Regions from separate parts of the Bradyrhizobium sp. BRP20 genome, predicted to be linked through region 1. Evidence: predicted binding sites of a transcription regulator. Region 1 holds the regulator's gene; each other region holds the start of a gene.

Region 1 (6,902 bases):
CTCGAGGACCGCCGCAAGATGACCGGGATCGACTTCCTCAGCCTCCTCTCCGGCGTCGCTCAACGCCAACATGGCGCGTGCAATCTCGTCCTGGCTATCCGCAGGAAGCCGCCGCACGGCCTTCAGCGCCTTTTCGAGCAGTTCTGTCATTGGCAGAAGATAAGCCGGGTCGAGACCAAAAGGAAGTGTGGTTCCTGGCTGGCAAGGGAGGCCTTTTGCTTCAGCTCCTCCGCTCGGCTAGAACTTGCCGACCCAGTCCTGATTTGTTGCGGAGTTCGCCCGTGGCCCTGATGCCGGTTTCTGACGCGCTTGCCGCGGTGTTGGCCGGCGTCGAGCCGCTGGCTGAACAGATGGTTTGCCTCGACGAGGCCTACCATCGTGTGCTAGCCCGCGATGTCGCGGCGCGGCGCACGCAGCCGCCGGAGGCGATGTCGGCGATGGACGGCTATGCCGTGCGCACGGCCGACGCGGCAAACGATTCGAGGTTGACCGTCGTCGGCGAGGTCGCGGCGGGCCGGCCGCTCGCGGGAAGCGTCGGCCCCGGCGAAGCCGTGCGGATCTTCACCGGCGGCGTCGTTCCCGACGGCGCCGATGCCGTCGTGATCCAGGAGGACACAGCTGCCGACGGCAAACATGTGACGATCAAGGAAGCCGCCATTTTCGGCCGGCACATCCGCCCTGCAGGCGTCGACTTCCGCGAAGGCGACGTGCTGCTGCGCAAGGGAATCCGCCTCACCGAGCGCGATCTCGCCCTTGCCGCCGGAATGAATCATCCGCATCTCGCCATCATCCGCCGCCCGAGGGTTGCCGTTCTCGCCACCGGCGACGAGCTCGTGATGCCGGGCACCACGCCTGGTCGCGGCCAGATCGTCTATTCCAACGGCTATGCCCTGCATGCGCTCGCCCGCAGCGAGGGCGCCGAGACCATCGACCTCGGAATTGCCGCCGATACACTGGAGGCGACGTCCGCCGGCATCCGCCGCGCGCGCGAGAGCGGCGCCGACATCCTGATCACGACCGGCGGTGCCTCGGTCGGCGACCACGACCTGGTCCAGCAGGCGCTCAAGGGCGAAGGCATCGCGATGGCGTTCTGGAAGATCGCGATCCGGCCGGGCAAGCCGATGATGCACGGTCGGATAGGCGCGATGCGCGTGATTGGCCTGCCCGGCAATCCCGTGTCGTCCTACGTGTGCGCCTTCCTGTTCATGGTCCCCTTGATTCGCGCCCTGTCGGGCCGTTCAGCGATTCATCATCGGCGCGAGCGCGCCGTGCTGGGCCGCGATCTCGCCGCCAACGACCAGCGCGAGGACTATCTGCGTGCGCGGCTGGAGGAGCGCGACGACGGCACGCGCGTCGCCCTTCCGGTCAGCCATCAGGACTCCTCCCTTCTTGCGAATCTCGCTGCGGCACAGGTACTTCTGGTGCGCGCACCGTTCGCGCCGAAGGCCGAGGCCGGCACGCCTTGCGAGGTGCTCCGGCTGCCCGTCTGAGCCGCCCAGCCACACGCATTCCGCGAGCTTGGCCGCGTTCACCATAAATTAAGCAGTTGCGGAACACATATCGAACATATAGTGTCCGTTCATGATTTGTTTCGAGGATGTAGCGGCTTAGTGCCGACTTCATCGTGTCGGAATCGAACGACATCAACCGGGGGACTTTGGTCGAGATGTTGACGCGCAAACAATACGAGCTTCTGCGGTTCATCAGCGAACGTCTGAAGGAAAGCGGCGTGCCGCCGTCCTTCGACGAGATGAAGGATGCGCTCGACCTGCGCTCGAAGTCAGGCATCCATCGCCTGATCACTGCGCTCGAGGAGCGCGGCTTCATTCGCCGCCTGCCCAACCGTGCCCGTGCCATCGAGGTGATCAAACTGCCCGAGCTCCAGGCCGCCGCCGGCAATCGCCGTGGCTTCACCCCGAGCGTGATCGAGGGCAATCTCGGCAAGGTGCGCGCGAGCTCCAGCCCGCCCGCGGACGAGGGCGAGCGCCCCGTCGCGGTGCCCGTGATGGGCCGCATCGCCGCCGGCACGCCGATCGAGGCGCTGCAGACCCGCAGCCATACCATCAGCGTGCCGCCGGACATGCTCGGCTCGGGCGAGCACTACGCGCTCGAAGTGCGCGGCGATTCGATGGTCGAGGCCGGCATCCTCGACGGCGACATGGCGCTGATCCAGCGCAACGAGACCGCAAATACCGGCGACATCGTGGTGGCATTGATCGACGACGAGGAGGCCACGCTCAAGCGCTTCCGCCGCCGCGGCGCCTCGATCGCGCTCGAGCCCGCCAATGCCGCCTACGAGGTCCGCATTCTTCCGCCGAACCGCGTGAAGATCCAGGGCAAGCTGATCGGGCTTTACCGGAAGTACTGATACGGGAAACATCAAGCGCCGCGCGCGTTTCGATCGGCATCGGCATCCAGGATCGGAGCGGATACTTGTCCGCTCCGGCTGGACGGTTTCTCTGGTTCTGCGCCGGCTGTCCGGTCCATCTTCCCGCGCGACATTCGCCCGCGCAGGCGCGCAGCAATCTCGCTCTGCTTCACCGGTAGAGTTGTGCCGGCAGTGCTGATAGCTCCGGCCGAATGCAAGGACGCGAGGTTTGTTCCTATCGAATCCGGGAAAGATAATGTGATCGCGCGCTGCGGACGCGAGCCGCAGATTTGCCCATAACCGAGCAGAGCGTTGTATGCTTCCACTCTGATAGAGGCCTGCGCCTCGAAAGAGACGCGGGTCGCTATCCCAGCATGAGGAGCACCCGATGTGTGACTACAGCCTGCATGCCGTCGCGACGCGCCCCGCCGAAGTCGGCGAGACGATCGTCACGACAACCTTCCGCGGCACCTCGACGCGCGGTTTCGCTTCCGAAGCCGATCCCTCCGTCGCGGTCTGTCTGCTGCCGGGGACGGAGCTCGCTTTCGCCGACAATGTCCGCTACGACAACCGCTGGATCTGGACGCGCACCGTGAACTCTCGCGTCGGCAAGTTCGGCAAGATCGACCCGCACATTCCCGATCGCCATCATGACGCGATCGAATTCCCCGACGGCAAATACGTGCTGGTGACGCAGCTCGTCGAAGGCCAGCGCGCGACCGTGCTGCAATTGCCGGTGACGCAGGCAGCCCCCGAGCGCGAGCACAAGCCGCAGATCGTCGCCGACACGCGGCCCACGATCACGCGCCTGCCGATCGGCTGACGCCCTTCGGCCGACAGGCCGAGCCCGGGATTGAAATTGCCGTCGCCGGCCGAGGCCGGCGAGCCCGGCAAGTTTGTGTTTCAGGACATTCGATCGGCGAGCCCACCGCCGCGCCTCGTCGTCGCACGAAGTTTGGGCCGTGCTGCCCGCATTTTGAACGTCCGCTCCGCAGCCAAATGACCGATGCTGTCGTGGTTTGAGGCGGCGGACACGCTCGATGAAGACCTTCATTCGCGTCGTTGAACTCTGGGTACCCGACCGGACGCGCATGCGGCTGGAATTCGGCGGCGGCCTCTACGACGATGGGCTGTCCGCGTTCAAAGCCGTCAGCGAAGAGCTGCACTTCGGATATGACGAGGGACTTCCAGGCAAGGCCTGGGCCTGTGGCCACCCCGTCATCCTCACGAAATTCGCCAACTCCTATTTCAAGCGGACCGATCAGGCCGCTGCGGCCAGCCTCACCTGCGGCGTGGCGGTGCCGGTGTTCGCGGGCGAATTCCTGCAAGCCGTGCTGGTGCTGTTCTGCGGCGACGACGAGGCGCATGTCGGCGCGATCGAACTCTGGCACAACGATCCTGATCTCTCGCATGAGATGGGGCTCGTCGATGGCTATTACGGCACCGCGGACATGTTCGAATTCAACTCCCGCCACACCAGATTTCCGCGCGGCTTCGGCCTGCCCGGACGCACCTGGAAGGCGGGCCTGCCGCTGATCATCAAGGACTTGCACGACGCCAAGAGCTTCCTGCGCTGGGAGGACGCCGCCAAGGTCGGGATCAATCTCGGCGTCGGCGTGCCCTACCGAACCGGTACCGACCAGACCTGGGTTCTGACATTCCTCTCCGCGCAGGCAACGCCGATTGCACGACGCTTCGAGATCTGGGTCCCGAACGAGGACCGTTCGGCGCTGGTCTTTCGCGCCGGCGATTGCAGCGCGCAGACCGACCTCGCCGCACGCTATGCGGCGCAGTCCATCGCCAGGGGCGAAGGCAGCATCGGCGGCGCCTGGGCCGCCGGCATGCCCGCGCTCAACGACGATCTCACCTCTGACGGCTCGATCGCCGGCTCCGAAGCCTGCGCAGCCGGGCTGAGCCGAATGGTGGCCCTGCCGGTTATCGGCAACGGAAGGCTTGACGCCGTGCTGGCCTGGTATTTGTGATCCGCGTCAATCGTCGGCCTGCAAGTCGGCCTCCGATGGCGTTGCGTCCCGGTTGCGGGGCACGGCCGCCTTCGGCACGAGGCTGCCGTCGAAATCTCCCTCGCCGGCGCCGGCCGGCAGCCAGGGACGGCTTGCTCCCCTCGTCCTCACCGCCTGCACCGAAAAGCCCTCGCCGCGTCTCGTCAGAGCCAGTGCGCCCTGACTGGCAAGACGCGCCCGATCGACCACCATCGCCGCGCAATCGGGTGGCGCAGGCCGCGCCGTCACCACCAGCGCGGCGCGGCTGCAATCATCGGCCAGCGCGTCGATACGCGTCGCCAACGCGATCAGTCGTCCGTCCGCGAGCGGCGCCACGCAGCCGGACTCGTCACACGACACCCCGCTCGCCAACGAGGCGTTGCCGGCATCGCGCGGATCGGCATCGGCAGCCAACCACTCCTTCAGCAGGAAGCTGTCCTTGCTGGCGCGGATCACCTGCAAGCGCCCATCCCCGCCCCGGACCGCGACGCTCGCGCCATCCCCGGCAATCAGGATATCGGGCTGCCGCACCGACAGTCCCCAGAGGATCGCTGCCAGCAGCACCAGGGCGCCGGACCAGCGCAAGGGCGTGCGCAACAGGCCCATCACGATGAGCCCGAGGCTCGCTGCGATCAGCGGCGCGATCCCGAAGGCGGGAATGCGGCCGACGGCGCCCGGCAGAGCCGCCACCCAGCGCGCGACCAGGACCATCCACTCGATGCCGATCCCCATCAACCACCAGAACACGCCGTCGAGCCCGAAGGGCGCCGCGAGCAGCCCCAACAGCCCGGCCGGCATCACCAGCGCCGAGACCACCGGCATGGCGCCGAGATTGGCGAGCACGCCGTATGGGGTCACGCGATGGAAGTGGAAGGCGGCGTATGGCGTGGTCGCGAGCCCCGCGATCAGCGAGGCCAGGAACAGCATCGCGATCTCGCGGCCGCCCCACAACGCGATCCGCGCCGTCGCGGAATGATCGGGCGAGGCGAGCAGGTTCGGCATGCCGATCTGCACCAGCGCCACCAGCCCGAGCGTTGCCGCAAACGACATCTGGAAACTTGGATGCACCAACGCCTCCGGCGCGACCGCAAGCACGATCAGCGCGGCAACCGCCAGCGTGCGGAAGGTGATGGCGCGGCGGTCGACCATCACTGCGATCAGCACCACCGCCGTCATGAAGAACGATCTTTGCGTCGCAACCTCCGCGCCCGACAGCAACAGGTAGAACGCGGCCGCGACCAGCGCCGCGGCGGCCGACCATTTCTTGATGGCAGAGCCGGCCGCCAGCCCCGGGATCAAGGCCAGCAGCGCGCGCACCGCGAAGAAGACGACGCCGGCGACGACCGCCATGTGATAGCCGGAGATCGACAGCACATGGCCGAGTCCCGAGACGAACATGGCATCGTTCACGGGCGCGGTGATCGCATCGCGCCGCCCCGTGAGCAGCGCCGTCGCAATCGCGCGGTTGTCGCCTTCGAGCGTTGCGCGGATGCGCGCGTCGATCGCGTCGCGCAGGCCCTGCATGAAGGCGGCATAGCGCAGCCGCAGGCCGCCGCCATCCGGCGGTGTGGACGCCGTGATCGCGCCCATCACGAAGCCGGAGGCGCCGATGCCCTGGAAGAACATGTCGCGCGAGAAATCATAGCTGCCGGGGCGCACCGGCGAGATCGGCGGGAGCAGCCGCGCCTTCAGCTGCACGAAGCTGCCAACCTCAGGCGCCGTGCCCTTGCGCACCGAGAGGCGGACGCGCTCGAGCTTGACGTCGCTGCGCTGCGCCTCCATCGCGCTGACGCGCAGCACGAAACGGTCGGTGCGCTCGCGGATGTCGCGCGCTTCCACGAAGCCCGACAGCGACACCGAATAGAGCGGTTTTGCCAAAACGGTGTGCGCGATACGCGCGGTCTTCCAGGTCGCCACGGCAAAACCAGCCGCGACCGCCGCGAGCATGATGGCGGGCGCAAACAGCCGGCTCCGCCGGAGCAGCACCGCGCCGAGCATTAGCGCGATGGCTGTGGCGGCAACCACCCACAGCACCGGCTCATGATCGGCGGCGAAATAAAGCGCAATGCCGCCGCCGAAGGCGACCGGCACCCACGGCAACAGCCGGCCAGGCCCGGCCTCGCCCCGAGCCCATTGGCGCAGCGTCTCGATGATCGCCGGCCAGATGCCAAAGCCCACCGGCGCAAAACCGCCGGCCGCGCGGCCGACCGGCCACGTCCCGGCAACTCCCTGGGACCGTCCTGGCCGGCCCGGCTCCGCCATTCCCCTGCACCTTACGATACGCGACGGCTGCGGAGGCTACCGGACCGTGCGGCTGCACGAATAGCGGTACGGATCGGGAACAGGCGAAGAGCGCCCTACTTTTCTCCGGGCTGGCGCCCGTTGCTAGATCAGCGGCGCCTGCGAGGAGGCGTGGTGATTGACGATCTTCCACTCGCCGTCCTCGCGGATGATGACCCAGCTCATCTTGACGACGAGATCATCCCGCTCGCCCGCGAGATCGAACGTGATGGTCGCGGCCATGTTGATCAGAT
Region 2 (6,902 bases), on a different contig from region 1:
CACCAGCAGCGTCGATCCCGACAGCGCCAGCGGTAGCCCCGAGGAGAAGCCGAGAAACAGCACGATCAGCACCCGCGGCTGCAGGTAAACGGCAAGGCTGTCGCGCCAGGAGGACGAGGCGGCAGAAGCCGCGGCAGGGGAGGTCGCGTCGGGTGCGGTCATGGGGGGCGTGTTAGCAGATTCTGGGGGAAAAGACTCTCGCGGTAGCTGGTGAGACGGGAGAGCTTCCAACACGCTCGGTGTCATCGTCCGCGAAGGCGGACGATCCAGTACTCCGCGGCGTCTCGGTTCAACCACACGGGCTGCGGAATACTGGATGCCCCGCCTTCGCGGGGCATGACATTGAGCATGACGCCATCATGATGGTCCGGCTATCCCAGGATAGAGGTCATCCCAGTTTGGGTTATGCTGCTCGATCAAGCGGACCTTCCAGGCCCTATTCCACTTCTTCAACCGCTTCTCCCGCTTGATCGCATTCTCGGGATCGTCGAACTGCTCGAAGTAGACAAGTCGGGCGACGTCGTACTTTTCCGTGAAGCTTTCGATGACCTTCAACCTGTGCTGCGCCACCCGGCGGATGAGATCGTTCGTCACGCCGATATAGAGCGTGCCGCCAATTCGGCTGGCGAGAATGTACACGTCGTACTGGCGTGGATCCATCTTCGCCTTCCATTCCGCCGTCATCGTCCGCGAAGGCGAGCGATCCAGTAAACACCGGCACGTCGGCTTAACAACGATCGTCACGGCGTACTGGGTGCCCCGCGTTCGCGGGGCACGACAGTGTGCCCTAGTCTCACTCCCCCGCCTGGAGCTTGCGCGGAAACAGCTCTGCCGCTCCCGTCGCCACCAGCCGCGGTGTCTCCGGCGCATCGCTCTTGCTGAAATCGAGCTCCTCGATGCGGCCTGCGCGCTTTTCGATCTTGTCGGCGGAGATCAGCACCTGGCGGACGTCCTCGTTCACGTCGGCAAAATGCTTTTGCAGCTTGAGCACGCGGTCGCGCAGGCGCCCCAAATCGTCGCCGAGCTTGATCACCTCGGTGCGGATCTGGTCGGCGGCATCGCGCATGCGCGCGTCCTTCATGATCTGCTGCATCACCTGGATCGCGAGCATCAACAGCGACGGCGATACCAGCACGACGCGGGCGCGATAGGCTTTCTGGATCACGTCGTCGAATCCGTCATGGATCTCGGCATAGACCGATTCCGACGGCACGAACATCAGCGCCATCTCCTGGGTCTCGCCGGTGACGAGGTATTTTTCCGCGATGTCGCTGACATGCTTCATCACGTCGCCGCGCAGCCGCTGCGTGGCAACGCGCCGCTCCTCGTCGGTGCGGGCGTCGTGCAGCGCCGTCATCGCCTCCAGCGGAAACTTCGCGTCGATGCAGAGCGGGCGCTGGTCGGGCAGGAACACGACCGGTCGTTTTCCGGTCGAGAGCGTGAACTGGAACTCGTAGGAGCCTTTGGGCAGACCGTCCTGGACGATCGCCTCCATCCGCGCCTGGCCGAAGGCGCCGCGCGACTGCTTGTTGGCGAGCACGTCGCGCAGGGTGGTCACCTGCGTGGTGAGGTCGGTGAGGTTCTTGTGCGCGTTGTCGATGATGCCGAGCCGTTCATGCAGCGCGCGCAGGCTCTCCATGGTGTTGCGGGTCGAATGTTCCATGGACTGGCCGACCCGATGCGTCACCGAATCAAGTCGCTCGTTGACGGCGCGCGCCATCTCGGCCTGGCGGCCGGCGAGCGCCTGGGTCATGGCGTCGACCCGCCCCGAGGCCTCGCTCTGGGCGTGCAGCACCTGGGCGAGCCGCTCCTCGAGCTCGTCGGCACGGATTGCGTTCGCCATGGCGAGTTCCGCGCCACGCCGCCCCGAGCGCGCGATCACAACCGCAATCACAACCAGCAGGATGAGGACGAGCGCACCGAAGCCGATCAGCGCATCGACGATGCGCACCGGCCAGTCGCCCAGCATGACAATGATCTCGTTCATGCCGCCTTGTAGCCGATTCGCTGCGCTCTCGCGAACGAAGAGGGAACATTCTGGGTTAACCGGGCCCTAATTTCATGGTTAATGAAAGGTGAAGTTTTATGGTTAGCGAGGGGTTAACGGGTTCCGGGCCGCATTGACCGCATCCGGCGCGCGGCTTAAATCGCGGCCATGGCCCTCAGAGAAATCATCATCCTGCCCGACAAGCAGCTGCGCCTGGTCTCCAAGCCGATCGAGAAGGTCACGGCGGAGATCCGCAAGCTTGCCGACGACATGTTCGAGACCATGTACGACGCGCCCGGCATCGGGCTGGCGGCAATCCAGGTCGCGCAGCCGCTGCGCCTGATCACCATGGACCTCGCCAAGCGCGACGAGAACGGCGAGACTAAGCCGCTGCCGCGCGTCTTCATCAATCCAGAGATCATCGCCTCGTCCGAGGAACTGTCGGTCTACGAGGAGGGCTGCCTCTCGATTCCCGAATATTACGAGGAGGTCGAGCGTCCCGCGAAAGTGCGCGTGCGCTTCACCGATCTCGACGGTAAGGTGCACGAGGAGGATGCCGAAGGCCTCTACGCCACCTGCATCCAGCACGAGATCGACCATCTCAACGGCGTGCTGTTCGTCGACTATCTGTCGAAGCTCAAGCGCGACCGCGTCATGAAGAAGTTCGAGAAAGCCGCCAAGCGCGCGGCGGAGTGATAATTCCTCCGCCGTCATGCCCGGGCTTGTCCCGGGCATCCACGTTCTTTGCCGCCGCGAGCAGGACGAACGTGGATGGCCGGGACAAGCCCGGCCATGACGAGTACCTTGCTCGTTTCAAGGATTGTCTCGTCACATGCCCCTCCGCCTCATCTTCATGGGCACGCCCGATTTCTCCGTGCCGACGCTGCTCGAGCTGGTCGCGCATGGCCACGAGATCGCGGCGGTCTACACCCGCGCGCCCAAGCCGGGCGGCCGGCGCGGCCTGCAATTGCAGCCGACGCCGGTCGAGGAGGCCGCGCGAAAGCTCGGCATTCCCGTGCTGACGCCGAAGACGCTGAAGTCCGAGCAGGCGCTGGCGGAGTTCCGCGCGTTCGATGTCGACGCGGCCGTTGTCGTCGCCTACGGCATGATCCTGCCGCAGGCGATCCTCGATGCGCCAAAACTCGGCTGCTACAATCTGCACGCCTCGCTGTTGCCGCGCTGGCGCGGCGCCGCGCCGATCAACCGCGCCATCATGGCTGATGATGCCGAGAGCGGCGTGATGGTGATGAAGATGGATGTCGGCTTAGATACCGGCGACGTCGCCATGGCCGAGCGCATCACGATCACCGACAACATGACCGCGCTCGACCTGCACGATCGTCTGTCCCGCCTTGGCGCCGACCTGATGGTGCGCGCGATGGCCGCGCTCGAACGCGGCGGGCTCCAGCTCAAGGCGCAGAGCGAGGACGGCGCCACCTATGCCGCCAAGATCGAGAAGGCGGAGGCGCGGATCGACTGGACAAAGCCGGCGCGCGCAGTGCTGCGCCACGTCCATGGCCTCTCGCCGTTCCCCGGCGCCTGGAGCGAGCTTGACGATGCCCGCGTCAAAATCCTGCGCTGCGAATTGGCGAAAGGCTCCGGCGCGCCTGGCGACGTGCTCGACGATCAGCTTACCGTCGCCTGCGGCGACGGTGCCATCCGCATCATCGAGCTGCAGCGCGAGGGCAAGGCCCGCATGCAGGCCGCGGACTTCCTGCGCGGCGTGCCGTTAAAGGCGGGATCCAAATTCACCTGACACTGTCATACCCCGCGAAGGCGGGGTATCCAGTACGCCGAGGCTTCTCGGTCAATCGGATAAGCTGCGGAGTACTGGGTTGCCCGCCCCAGTGCGCAACAGCGCACAAGGCGGGCAATGACGACGAAACTGGACACGATGCCCCGCTACAAGCTCACCATCGAATATGACGGCGCGCCGTTCTTCGGCTGGCAGGTGCAGGACACGCTGCCGTCGGTGCAGGGCGCGCTCGAGGCGGCCGTGAAGGCGATGACCGGGGCGGATCTGCGCGTGCACGGTGCCGGCCGCACCGATGCCGGCGTGCATGCGCGCGGCCAGGTCGCGCATGTCGACGTCGACAAGCAGTTTCCGCCGGGCCGTTTTCGCGACGGGCTCAACGCGCATCTGCGCCCGCATCCGATCGCGGTGCTCGAGGCCGAGATCGTGCCCGACGATTTCGAGGCGCGCTTCTCGGCGGTCAAGCGCCACTACCGCTATCGCATCGTCAACACTCGCGCCAATCTCGCGCTCGATGTCGGCCACGCCTGGCGCGTGCCGCGCAAGCTCGATGCCGACGCAATGCACGCGGCGGCGCAGCGCCTGCTCGGCAAGCACGATTTCACCACCTTTCGCGACACCGAGTGCCAAGCCAAATCGCCGGAGAAGACGCTCGACCAGCTGGACGTGATCCGCGATGGCCGCGAGATCAACGTCATCACCTCGGCGCGCTCGTTCCTGCACAGCCAGGTGCGCTCGATGGTGGGATCCCTGGTCTGGGTCGGCGAGGGCCGCTGGACCGCCGACGATCTCTCCGCCGCACTCAAAGCCCGCAACCGCACCGCCTGCGGCATCGTCGCCCCGCCTGAGGGGCTGTATTTGATGAAGGTGGATTATTAGGCGAGCGGCGCAGAGAGTGGGCATGCTCTCGCCAAACCTCGGTGTCATGCCCCGGCTTGACCGGGCATCCAGTACGCCGCGGCCTCGGCTCAATCACTGCCGTCTCTGGAATACTGGATCGCCCGGTCAAGCCGGGCGATGACGGTCGTGTTTGTGGAGGCAACACTGCCTCAAGCAAAATACCGCGCCAAAATCCCGCGATACACCTTCGTCAGCCTCTCCAGATCCGCCACCGGCACGCGCTCGTCGACCTGGTGCATGGTCTGCCCGACCAGGCCGAACTCGATCACGGGGCAATAGCTTGAAATAAACCGCGCATCCGACGTGCCGCCTGACGTCGAGAGCTCGGGCTTGCGTCCCGTCACCTCCTTGATCGCGGAGACCGCGAGATCGGTGAACGGACCCGGCTTGGTCACGAACACGTTCGAGTTGGAGGGCTCCCACACGATGCGGGCCTTGATGCGGTTGCCGCAGGCTTTGGCGAGACGCGTCTCCACCAATTCACGCAAGCTCGCCTGGGTGTGGTTGTCGTTGTAGCGGATGTTGAATCTTGCGCGGGCCTCGCCGGGGATGACGTTGAAGGCCTTGTTGCCGACGTCGACCGAGACGAATTCGAGATTGGACGCCTGGAATTGCGCGCTGCCATGGTCGAGCGGCTCGTCGGAGATCGCGACGATCAGCCGCGAGATATCAGGCACCGGATTGGAGGCGCGGTGCGGATAGGCGACGTGGCCCTGCACGCCGTCGACGACGAGCGTGCCGGATTGCGAGCCGCGCCGGCCGATCTTGATGGTGTCGCCGAGCGTCTCGACGTTGGAAGGCTCGCCGAGCACGCAATGGTCGAATTTCTCGCCGCGCTCGGCGACCCATTTCAGCAGCTTGATGGTGCCGTTGATCGAGACGTCTTCCTCGTCGCCGGTGATCAGGAACGAGATCGAGCCCTTTCCGTCGCTGCGCGGCTTGCCGCCGTTGGCGGCGAGATGCTCCAGCACCGCGGCGACCGAGCAGGCGATGCCGCCTTTCATGTCGACCGCGCCGCGGCCATGCAGCACGCCGTCCTTCACCTCTCCGGAGAACGCGCCGACGCTCCAGGCGCTCTCGTCGCCGGGCGGCACCACATCGGTGTGGCCTGCGAAGGTGATGTGCGGACCGTCGGTGCCGATCCGAGCGTAGAGATTGTCGACGTCGGCGGTGCCTTCCTCGCTGAAGGTCACGCGGTGACAGGTGAAACCGGCAGCGCCCAGGATTTTTTCGAGCACCCCGAGCGCGCCGGCATCGGCCGGAGTGACTGAGGGGCAACGGATGAGGTCGCGGGCGATCGAGAGGGCATCGGTCATGCGCCCCGCTTAACATGCATGCCGCCGGGTGGGCTAGCGCTGGGCGGAACAATTTCGATCTCGCGGCCCTGGTCCCAGCTCTTCGCAGGCGGCGAGGCGGGCGTGGACTCATACGCGATCCCGGCCAGCGGATCAGGCCCGAACCGGTTATCGCCGACAGTGCCGGGCACGCAGAGCATCTCGACGAGACCCCACAGCCACAGCATCGAAGCGGCGAGGTTGAAAAGAAGCATCACGCTGGTGTCGGGGAGCAGGTCCGAGAACTGGTTGAACAGGCCGGGCACGAGGAAAAACGGAACGAGCCACCAGCCGCTCCTGTCACGGTCGTGCAGCCGCTTGATCGCCGTTGCCAGATAGACCCACAGGAACAGCGACATGCCGAATGCCCTTAGGATCAGGGGCGCGCGGTCGGTAGACGCGAGTGAAGGGTGTTCCCGGGGATCGGCCAGCTTGAACAGATCGCCAAGGCCGAAATCGAGCTTGAGCGAGAGCTTCAACGATCCGTCGGCATTGGGCAGATGAATGATCTGACCGATCACCTCCAGCAAGCCTGCCAGCAGGGCAACGATCAGCAGCGCCTGCCACAGCAGGGCGCGATTGATGCGGCCGTCGAAGCGGAATAGGTACCAGATCCAGTCCATGCGAGTGGCTCCGGGCGGAATGGCCGCCCGGAAATTGGTCGCGATGGAGGGAGGGTGGGTTCGATCCTGGCAGCGAATGGTGAATGGCAAGTAGGATTGGCGCCCTATTCGCCACTGGCCATTCGCTACTCGCCTTGCATCAATCCCGCAGCAGCTCGTTGATGCTGGTCTTCGACCGCGTGCGCTCGTCGACGCGCTTGACGATCACGGCGCAAGCGGTGCTCGGGCCGATCTGGCCGTTCTTCATCGGCTTGCCGGGCAGCGCGCCGGGCACCACGACGGAATATTCCGGCACCTCGCCCATG
Region 3 (6,902 bases), 160 kb from region 1:
GGGATGGTGAAGCCGGAGACCGGGCAGGCGAACTTTTCCGAGAACAGGATGCGCTCGGGCCCGCTCTTGTCGTGGATTTTTGCGGTCTTCTTCTTTTCCTCCGCAGGCGCAGCCGCCGCGGGCGCATCGGCGAACTCGACGACGGCAAGGCCTTCGGCGAGCTTCAGCGCGGTCTCAAAGCTCTCGGCGAGGCGCTGGCCGATATCGGCACGCACCACGATGCGATCGACCACCACGTCGATGTCGTGCGGGAATTTCTTGTCGAGGCTAGGGGCTTCCGCCAGCTCATGGAAGGTGCCGTCGATCTTGACGCGCTGAAAGCCCTTCTTGAGCCATTCGGCGAGCTCCTTCCTGTACTCGCCCTTGCGGCCGCGCACGACGGGGGCGAGCAGATAGAGGCGGGTGCCCTCGGGCAACGCCAGCACGCGGTCGACCATCTGCGAGACGGTCTGGCTCTCGATCGGCAGGCCCGTGGCCGGCGAATAGGGCACGCCGACGCGGGCCCAGAGCAGGCGCATGTAGTCGTAGATCTCGGTGACGGTGCCGACGGTCGAGCGCGGGTTCTTCGACGTCGTCTTCTGCTCGATCGAGATCGCCGGCGACAGGCCGTCGATCTGGTCGACGTCGGGCTTCTGCATCATCTCCAGGAACTGGCGGGCATAGGCCGACAGCGATTCGACGTAGCGGCGCTGGCCCTCGGCATAGATGGTGTCGAAGGCGAGCGAGGATTTGCCGGAGCCGGATAGCCCGGTGAACACCACCAGCTTGTCGCGGGGAATCTCGACGTCGATATTCTTGAGGTTGTGCTCGCGCGCGCCGCGGATCGAAATTGCGCGCAGGCTGGAGCCCGCGTTCTGTTGTTGGCGCTTCGCCTTGATCACTTCATCCATCCGAGTTGCCCTCAAGGAAGCCCAAAGGTGCGCGATCGCGCCAACAAAAAAGGCGCGCTGCGCCCGGAACCGGGATCGGCGCCGATGGGTATGGCAGCGAACGTAGGAAGAACGGCGGCGGATTTCCAGTGGGACTTGCGAATCGTCAACGGATTGTTGGCGTGCTGGCGGGATCTGGCAGCAGGAACGCGCGGAACCGCTCGCGGAGCACCCAGCCAAAACAAAAAGGCCGGCGCGAGGCCGGCCTTTCGTGACGATGTGACCTCGGCAGGGAAGTTCAGTACTTCGCGACCACCGGGCCACCGAAGGTGTAGTTGAGTCGAACGGTAGCCATGTCCACGTCCTGCTTGATGCTGTCGGTGCGAGTGGTCACGCCGAGGAAGGTGAAGGTCTCGTTGTGCCTGCCCATGAACAGGTGGTTGTATTCGACAGCGAGCGACCAGTTCGGGGCGAAGCCGAATTCTATGCCGGTGCCGACGGTACCGCCCCAGCGCGTTTCGTTCGCGGTGTCGAGCGTAACGCCGCCAAAACTGCCAGTGTACTTGTTGTGAGTGACGGCAGCGCCGCCCTTCACGTACCAAAGCACGTTGTTCCAGGCATAGCCGACCTGGCCAGTGAAGAGGCCGATGGCGTCGATCCTGGTCTCGTTCACCAGCGGCGCGAGCGCGGCAGGCGAGCTGATGTTCGAACCCTTCAGGTCAGCCCAGTCGCCCTGGGCTTCGAGACCGAACACCCAGTTGGCGGACTGCCAGCGATAACCGATCTGGCCGCCGACGAGTGCGCCGGTCGCATTGTGACAACCTTCGGCCACCGCCGGAGCGACCACGAAGGGGCCGACACTGGTGAGATCCCAACAGTTGCGGCTCCAGCCACCGCCGGCGTTGGCGCCGAGGTAGAAACCGCTCCAGTTGTACACCGCGATCGGTGCCACCGGAGCCTTGGTGTAGGGGCGGGCCGCCAAATCGGCCGCCGAGGCCGGTGCCAACGCGCTGAGTGCGAACAAGCTGGCCGAAGCCAGCAAAAGCTTCTTCATATCCATTCCCCACTTCCATTTCTCATTCCGGTCTTCCGGAGAGCGGAAGAGCAGCGGACTTATGACCCAAGCAACGTCATTGCTTTTACACCATTTAAGCCAAAGGTTGTGTCGCCCAGCGGCCACACCCCTTCGAAAACGTGAGCAAACGGGCGGCCGCAACAAACAAAAAGGCCGGCGCGAGGCCGGCCTTTCGTGACGATGTGACGTCGGTCGTGATCAGTACTTCGCGACGACCGGGCCGCCGAAGTGATAGTTCACGCCGACCTGCACGGTGTGGAAGTTGAGCGTGCCGGTGGGCACGGCGCCCGAGAAGTAGGTCTCGCCGCCGAGGCTGCGATAGAGGTACTCGCCCTTGACCGACCAGTTCGGAGCGAAGAACGCCTCGACGCCAGCACCGACGGTCCAACCCGAGTGGAACTTGCTCTCGGAGATGGTCGCGCCGAGCGCGGTGAAGCTGAGCTTGTTGTCGATCCAAGCGTAACCACCGGTGCCGTAGAGCAGCACGTTGTTGACGGCCCAGCCGATGCGGCCACGCACGGTGCCCATCGCGTCGGTCTTCGAGCTTGCCGTCGCCGCAACCACGCCGACGCCCGGAACGAAAACGGCGCCAGTGGCCGAAGCGCTGACATCAGCCCACGCGCCGTCAGCCTCAATGCCGAACACGACGTTGCCGGTCTGCCAGTTGTAACCGGCGGTGCCGCCGACGAAGCCACCCTGCATCTTCGGGTCGCCCGACGAGGCTTCCCAGGCGCCGCCGCCGACGATACCGAGATAGAAGCCGGTCCAGTTGTAGACCGAGGCCACAGGCGCGGGGGCCTTGGTGTAGGGGCGGGCTGCCAGATCAGCAGCCGAAGCGGGGGCCGCAAGGGCGAATACACAGGCCGAAGCCAACAAAACCTTCTTCATTTTCAACTTAATCCCAGTCCCAGTTTCTGTTGTTGCCTTCCGTGGCGGAAGGGCAGCGGACTCAAACGGCCCAACTGACGCCGTCTTTACACCACCAAAGCCGCAAGTTGTGTCTCCGAAAAGCCACAACAGCGGAAAAGGTGATGGTTGCTGACTTATTTACATCCAGCCGTCGTGCTGCAAAAAAAAGGGCCGGCGCTGGGGCCGGCCCTTCGTTTCGCTCACGATAGGTGGGATATCAGTACCTCGCGACCAACGGGCCGCCGAAGCGATAATTCAGGCGGACTAGACCCATGTCGACGTCCTGACTGATGCGATCGCTCCCGAAGGCAACGCCCGCAGGCGTCGTGAAGGCGATCGTACGGTCGCCGAGGAAGATGTGGTTGTACTCGACGCCGAGCGTCCAGTTCGGAGCAAATCCGAATTCCAGGCCGGCGCCAACGGTGCCGCCCCAGCGGGTCTCGCGAGCCGACGCCAGCAGCGTGCCGGCGCCAGGCGTGCTAGGCGCGGCATAGACGTCGTACTTGTCCCCGACTACGGCGGCGCCGCCCTTCACATAGAGCAGCACGTTGTTCCAGGCATAACCGACCTGGCCCGTGATCAGGCCAAAAGCATCGATGTGAGAGCGGTTACGATCACCGGTGACCAAAGCGCTTCCAGGGAAGAGGAGGCTGACGTTGTCCCCCGAGAAGTCAGCCCAGTTGCCCTGGCCCTCGAGGCCGAACACCCAATTGGCCGACTGCCAGCGGTAGCCGATCTGACCACCGACCGTGCCGCCGGTCGCATCGTGACAGCCTTCAGCCACCAGAACGCCCGTGACCGGGGTCACGAAGTCCCAGCACTTGCGGCTCGTGCCGCCGCCGCCGTTGACGCCGATGTAGAAGCCGCTCCAGTCGTAAACCGCGGCGACCGCCGGGGCCGGAGCCTTGGTGTAGGGACGCGCAGCCATATCCGCCGCGCTTGCCGGAGCCGACAGCCCCAATGCCATTGCACTGATTACGCCGAAAAGAATCTTATTCATTGCAGTCTCCCCAAGTTTCGTCCGCTTCATGAAAGTCCCCGAAGCGGCTGATCAGACGCGACACCCATATGAATCAATTCCAAGGCAAAGGTAGCCTAAGGAAAGGGCAGAGTCCGTCTCCGGAATGCCACACTCGCGGATTGATTGAATGGGTTCCAACTTGATGAATGTTAAATGGTTTTTGCCATACTCGGGAACCCAAAAAGGTTCCATTCGAGGGCTGTCCTTTTTTGTGGCATGAGAGGACATGCGGGAAATTTCCGCTCGCTCGTGCCGAAGAACAAATCTGGAACAAACGTGCGCGCGATGCTATATGTGGGGATAACCTTGGGGGTGGCAGGCTGATCGGTGCCCGCAAGCGTATAGGGTCGCCCTAGCGGGCGCAGAGGAACGCGGGCAGCGGATTCGCCCTTTTGAAATTCAGTGGCATTCGGAGTGGAGAGCGGCGATGGCGGGAAGCGTCAACAAGGTCATTCTGGTTGGAAATCTCGGCAAGGATCCCGAAATCCGCCGCACCCAGGACGGGCGGCCGATCGCGAATTTGAGCATCGCGACCTCGGAGACCTGGCGCGACAAGAACACCGGCGAGCGCAAGGAGAAGACCGAGTGGCATCGCGTCGTGATCTTCTCTGAGCCGCTTTGCAAGATCGTCGAACAGTATCTGAAGAAGGGCGCAAAGGTTTACATCGAAGGCGCGCTCCAGACCCGCAAGTACACCGACCAGAGCGGCGTCGAGAAATACTCGACCGAGGTCGTGCTGCAGGGCTTCAACTCAACGCTGACGATGCTGGACGGCCGCGGTGGCGGCGGCGGAGGTGGCAGCTTCGGCGACGAGCCGGGCGGCGACTTCGGCTCCTCCGGACCCGTCAGCAGCGCGCCGCGCCGTCCCGTTGCCGCCGGCGGCGGCCGCAACAGCGACATGGACGACGATATCCCGTTCTAGGACTTGGGAAGAGGCGGCTAGTCTCGGCGCAGATAACGGCCAACTCGGTTTTCAAGGATCCGCACCAGGACAGGATCCATGAATTCATAGTCGTCCGGAATGTCGAGACAGATGACCCGCTTGTTGTTCAAGCTGGACCGGAATTTCCGGTTCAGCTTGGTCCGGTGGGTCTTTTCCATGACGAAGATGACGTCGGCCCATTCAATCTGCTCGGCGGACAGCAAGACGTCCGCGCCGTTCGAAATGCCGGCCGAGTCGGTCTCGATCCCGGGCCAGGTCGAAAACACCTGCTCGGCGGTAGGGCTGCGGAGGCGATTGGCGCTGCAGACGAAAAGGACGTTGGTCACTTTGCCGCTCTCGGAGACGATCGGTCAGGTATCGGCGGGATGATTGGTTAGTGCTTTTCGGGCGGGCTTCCGAGAGTTCCTGCTACATAAATACAGTTCTTTGGTCGACGGCTTTTCCGGCCTAAGCTTATGTGCGCCTCCGCCGGACACGAGGAAGCCCTGCATGAGCCTTGCGCCGCTGCTTGAGGCCGCGCCGGTGGTCCCGCTGCATGCCTTTGCCGCAATGGCCGCCCTTGTGCTTGGCCTCTTCCAGTTCTCCGCCCCCAAGGGCACGCTGCCGCACCGGACTATCGGCTGGATCTGGGTGGTCCTGATGGTGTTCGTGGCCGCCTCGTCGTTCTGGATCCACGAGATCCGTCTGGTCGGGCCGTTCAGCCCGATCCATTTCTTGTCGATCTTCACCCTGGCGGTGCTGCCGCTGGCGGTATGGCGTGCGCGCACCCATCGCGTCGCCGACCACCGGCGGATGATGATCTTCATCTTCTTCGGCGCCCTGGTGGTGGCGGGACTGTTCACGCTGGTGCCTGGGCGCATCATGCACCGGGTGACTTTCGGGGCGTGAGAGCCGGTTCCGCCCAGTCCGTTCCGGCCCCGTCCGCGGCCGTGGCGCGAAGGGCGTAAGTCTCTGGAAAAACAGTGGGAAAAAGCGCTTCCCCAGAGCTCGGCAAGGGTGGTTATCAGGGGTGTGATGCGCTATATGATTCCCAGACAAACCCTCACCGGATTCCCCCTTGGCTGACGACGATAACAAGCCCGGCGACCAGCCGGCGCACCCCTCGGACATTCGCCCCGTCTCCATCCTCGACGAGATGAAGAAGTCCTACCTCGATTACGCCATGAGCGTGATCGTGTCGCGCGCGCTGCCCGATGCGCGCGACGGCCTGAAGCCGGTGCATCGGCGCATCCTGTTCTCGATGAACGAGCAGGGCTTCACGCCCGACAAGAAGCACAAGAAGTCCGCCGGTATCGTCGGTGACGTCATGGGTAAATACCACCCTCATGGCGACCAGGCGATCTACGACGCGCTGGTGCGCATGGCGCAGGACTTCTCGATGCGCGAGTTGCTGGTGGACGGGCAGGGCAATTTCGGCTCGGTCGACGGCGACCCGGCGGCGGCCATGCGCTACACCGAGTCCCGCCTGACCAAGATCGCGCTGAAGCTGCTCGAGGACATCGACAGCGACACCGTCGACTTCCAGGACAATTACGACGGTTCCGAGAAGGAGCCGGTGGTCCTGCCGGCGCGGTTCCCGAACCTGCTGGTCAACGGCGCGGGCGGCATTGCCGTCGGCATGGCGACCAACATCCCGCCGCACAATCTCGGCGAGGTGATCGACGCCTGTATCGCGCTGATCGACAATCCCTCGCTGACCATCGACGAGCTCATCAACATCATTCCCGGCCCGGATTTCCCGACTGGCGGCATCATCCTTGGACGCCAGGGCATCCGCAGCGCCTACCATCTCGGCCGCGGCTCCATCGTGATGCGCGGCAAGGTCACGTTCGAGACCATTCGCAAGGATCGAGAGGCGATCGTCATCACCGAGATTCCGTATCAGGTGAACAAGGCGACGATGGTCGAGCGCATCGCCGAGCTCTACAAGGAAAAGAAGATCGAGGGCATCTCCGACCTGCGCGACGAGTCCGACCGCGAGGGCTATCGCGTCGTCATCGAGCTCAAGCGCGACGCCGTGCCCGACGTGGTACTGAACCAGCTCTACAAGTTCACCCCGCTGCAGACGAGCTTCGGCGTCAACGC

Evidence for each region. The regulator LexA, encoded in region 1, represses DNA repair genes until DNA is damaged. The targets are predictions, from matches to a motif close to TGTTCNNNNTGTGTTCNG.
Region 2: a site for LexA is predicted at 2,018-2,035, ahead of I6F33_RS35235 (DNA recombination protein RmuC). Genes of this name have one in related genera too.
Region 3: a site for LexA is predicted at 4,130-4,147, ahead of I6F33_RS17455 (single-stranded DNA-binding protein). Genes of this name have one in related genera too.

Annotation. Positions count from the first base shown of each region.
Region 1 covers NZ_JADYVY010000006.1:204,982-211,883, reverse strand. The annotation lists gene I6F33_RS16700 (hypothetical protein) at 1-150, opposite strand, end outside; gene glp (gephyrin-like molybdotransferase Glp) at 282-1,490, shown strand; gene lexA (transcriptional repressor LexA) at 1,667-2,368, shown strand; gene I6F33_RS16685 (hypothetical protein) at 2,757-3,191, shown strand; gene I6F33_RS16680 (GAF domain-containing protein) at 3,409-4,350, shown strand; gene I6F33_RS16675 (ComEC/Rec2 family competence protein) at 4,357-6,630, opposite strand; gene I6F33_RS16670 (SgcJ/EcaC family oxidoreductase) at 6,754-6,902, opposite strand, start outside.
Region 2 covers NZ_JADYVY010000028.1:33,164-40,065, forward strand. The annotation lists gene I6F33_RS35225 (MFS transporter) at 1-162, opposite strand, end outside; gene I6F33_RS35230 (GIY-YIG nuclease family protein) at 358-660, opposite strand; gene I6F33_RS35235 (DNA recombination protein RmuC) at 794-1,987, opposite strand; gene def (peptide deformylase) at 2,156-2,683, shown strand; gene fmt (methionyl-tRNA formyltransferase) at 2,820-3,743, shown strand; gene truA (tRNA pseudouridine(38-40) synthase TruA) at 3,882-4,619, shown strand; gene dapE (succinyl-diaminopimelate desuccinylase) at 4,790-5,956, opposite strand; gene I6F33_RS35260 (DUF805 domain-containing protein) at 5,953-6,597, opposite strand; gene dapD (2,3,4,5-tetrahydropyridine-2,6-dicarboxylate N-succinyltransferase) at 6,737-6,902, opposite strand, start outside.
Region 3 covers NZ_JADYVY010000006.1:364,331-371,232, forward strand. The annotation lists gene uvrA (excinuclease ABC subunit UvrA) at 1-890, opposite strand, end outside; gene I6F33_RS17440 (outer membrane protein) at 1,168-1,923, opposite strand; gene I6F33_RS17445 (outer membrane protein) at 2,143-2,832, opposite strand; gene I6F33_RS17450 (outer membrane protein) at 3,071-3,853, opposite strand; gene I6F33_RS17455 (single-stranded DNA-binding protein) at 4,302-4,796, shown strand; gene I6F33_RS17460 (low molecular weight protein tyrosine phosphatase family protein) at 4,814-5,143, opposite strand; gene I6F33_RS17465 (DUF2306 domain-containing protein) at 5,307-5,705, shown strand; gene gyrA (DNA gyrase subunit A) at 5,875-6,902, shown strand, end outside.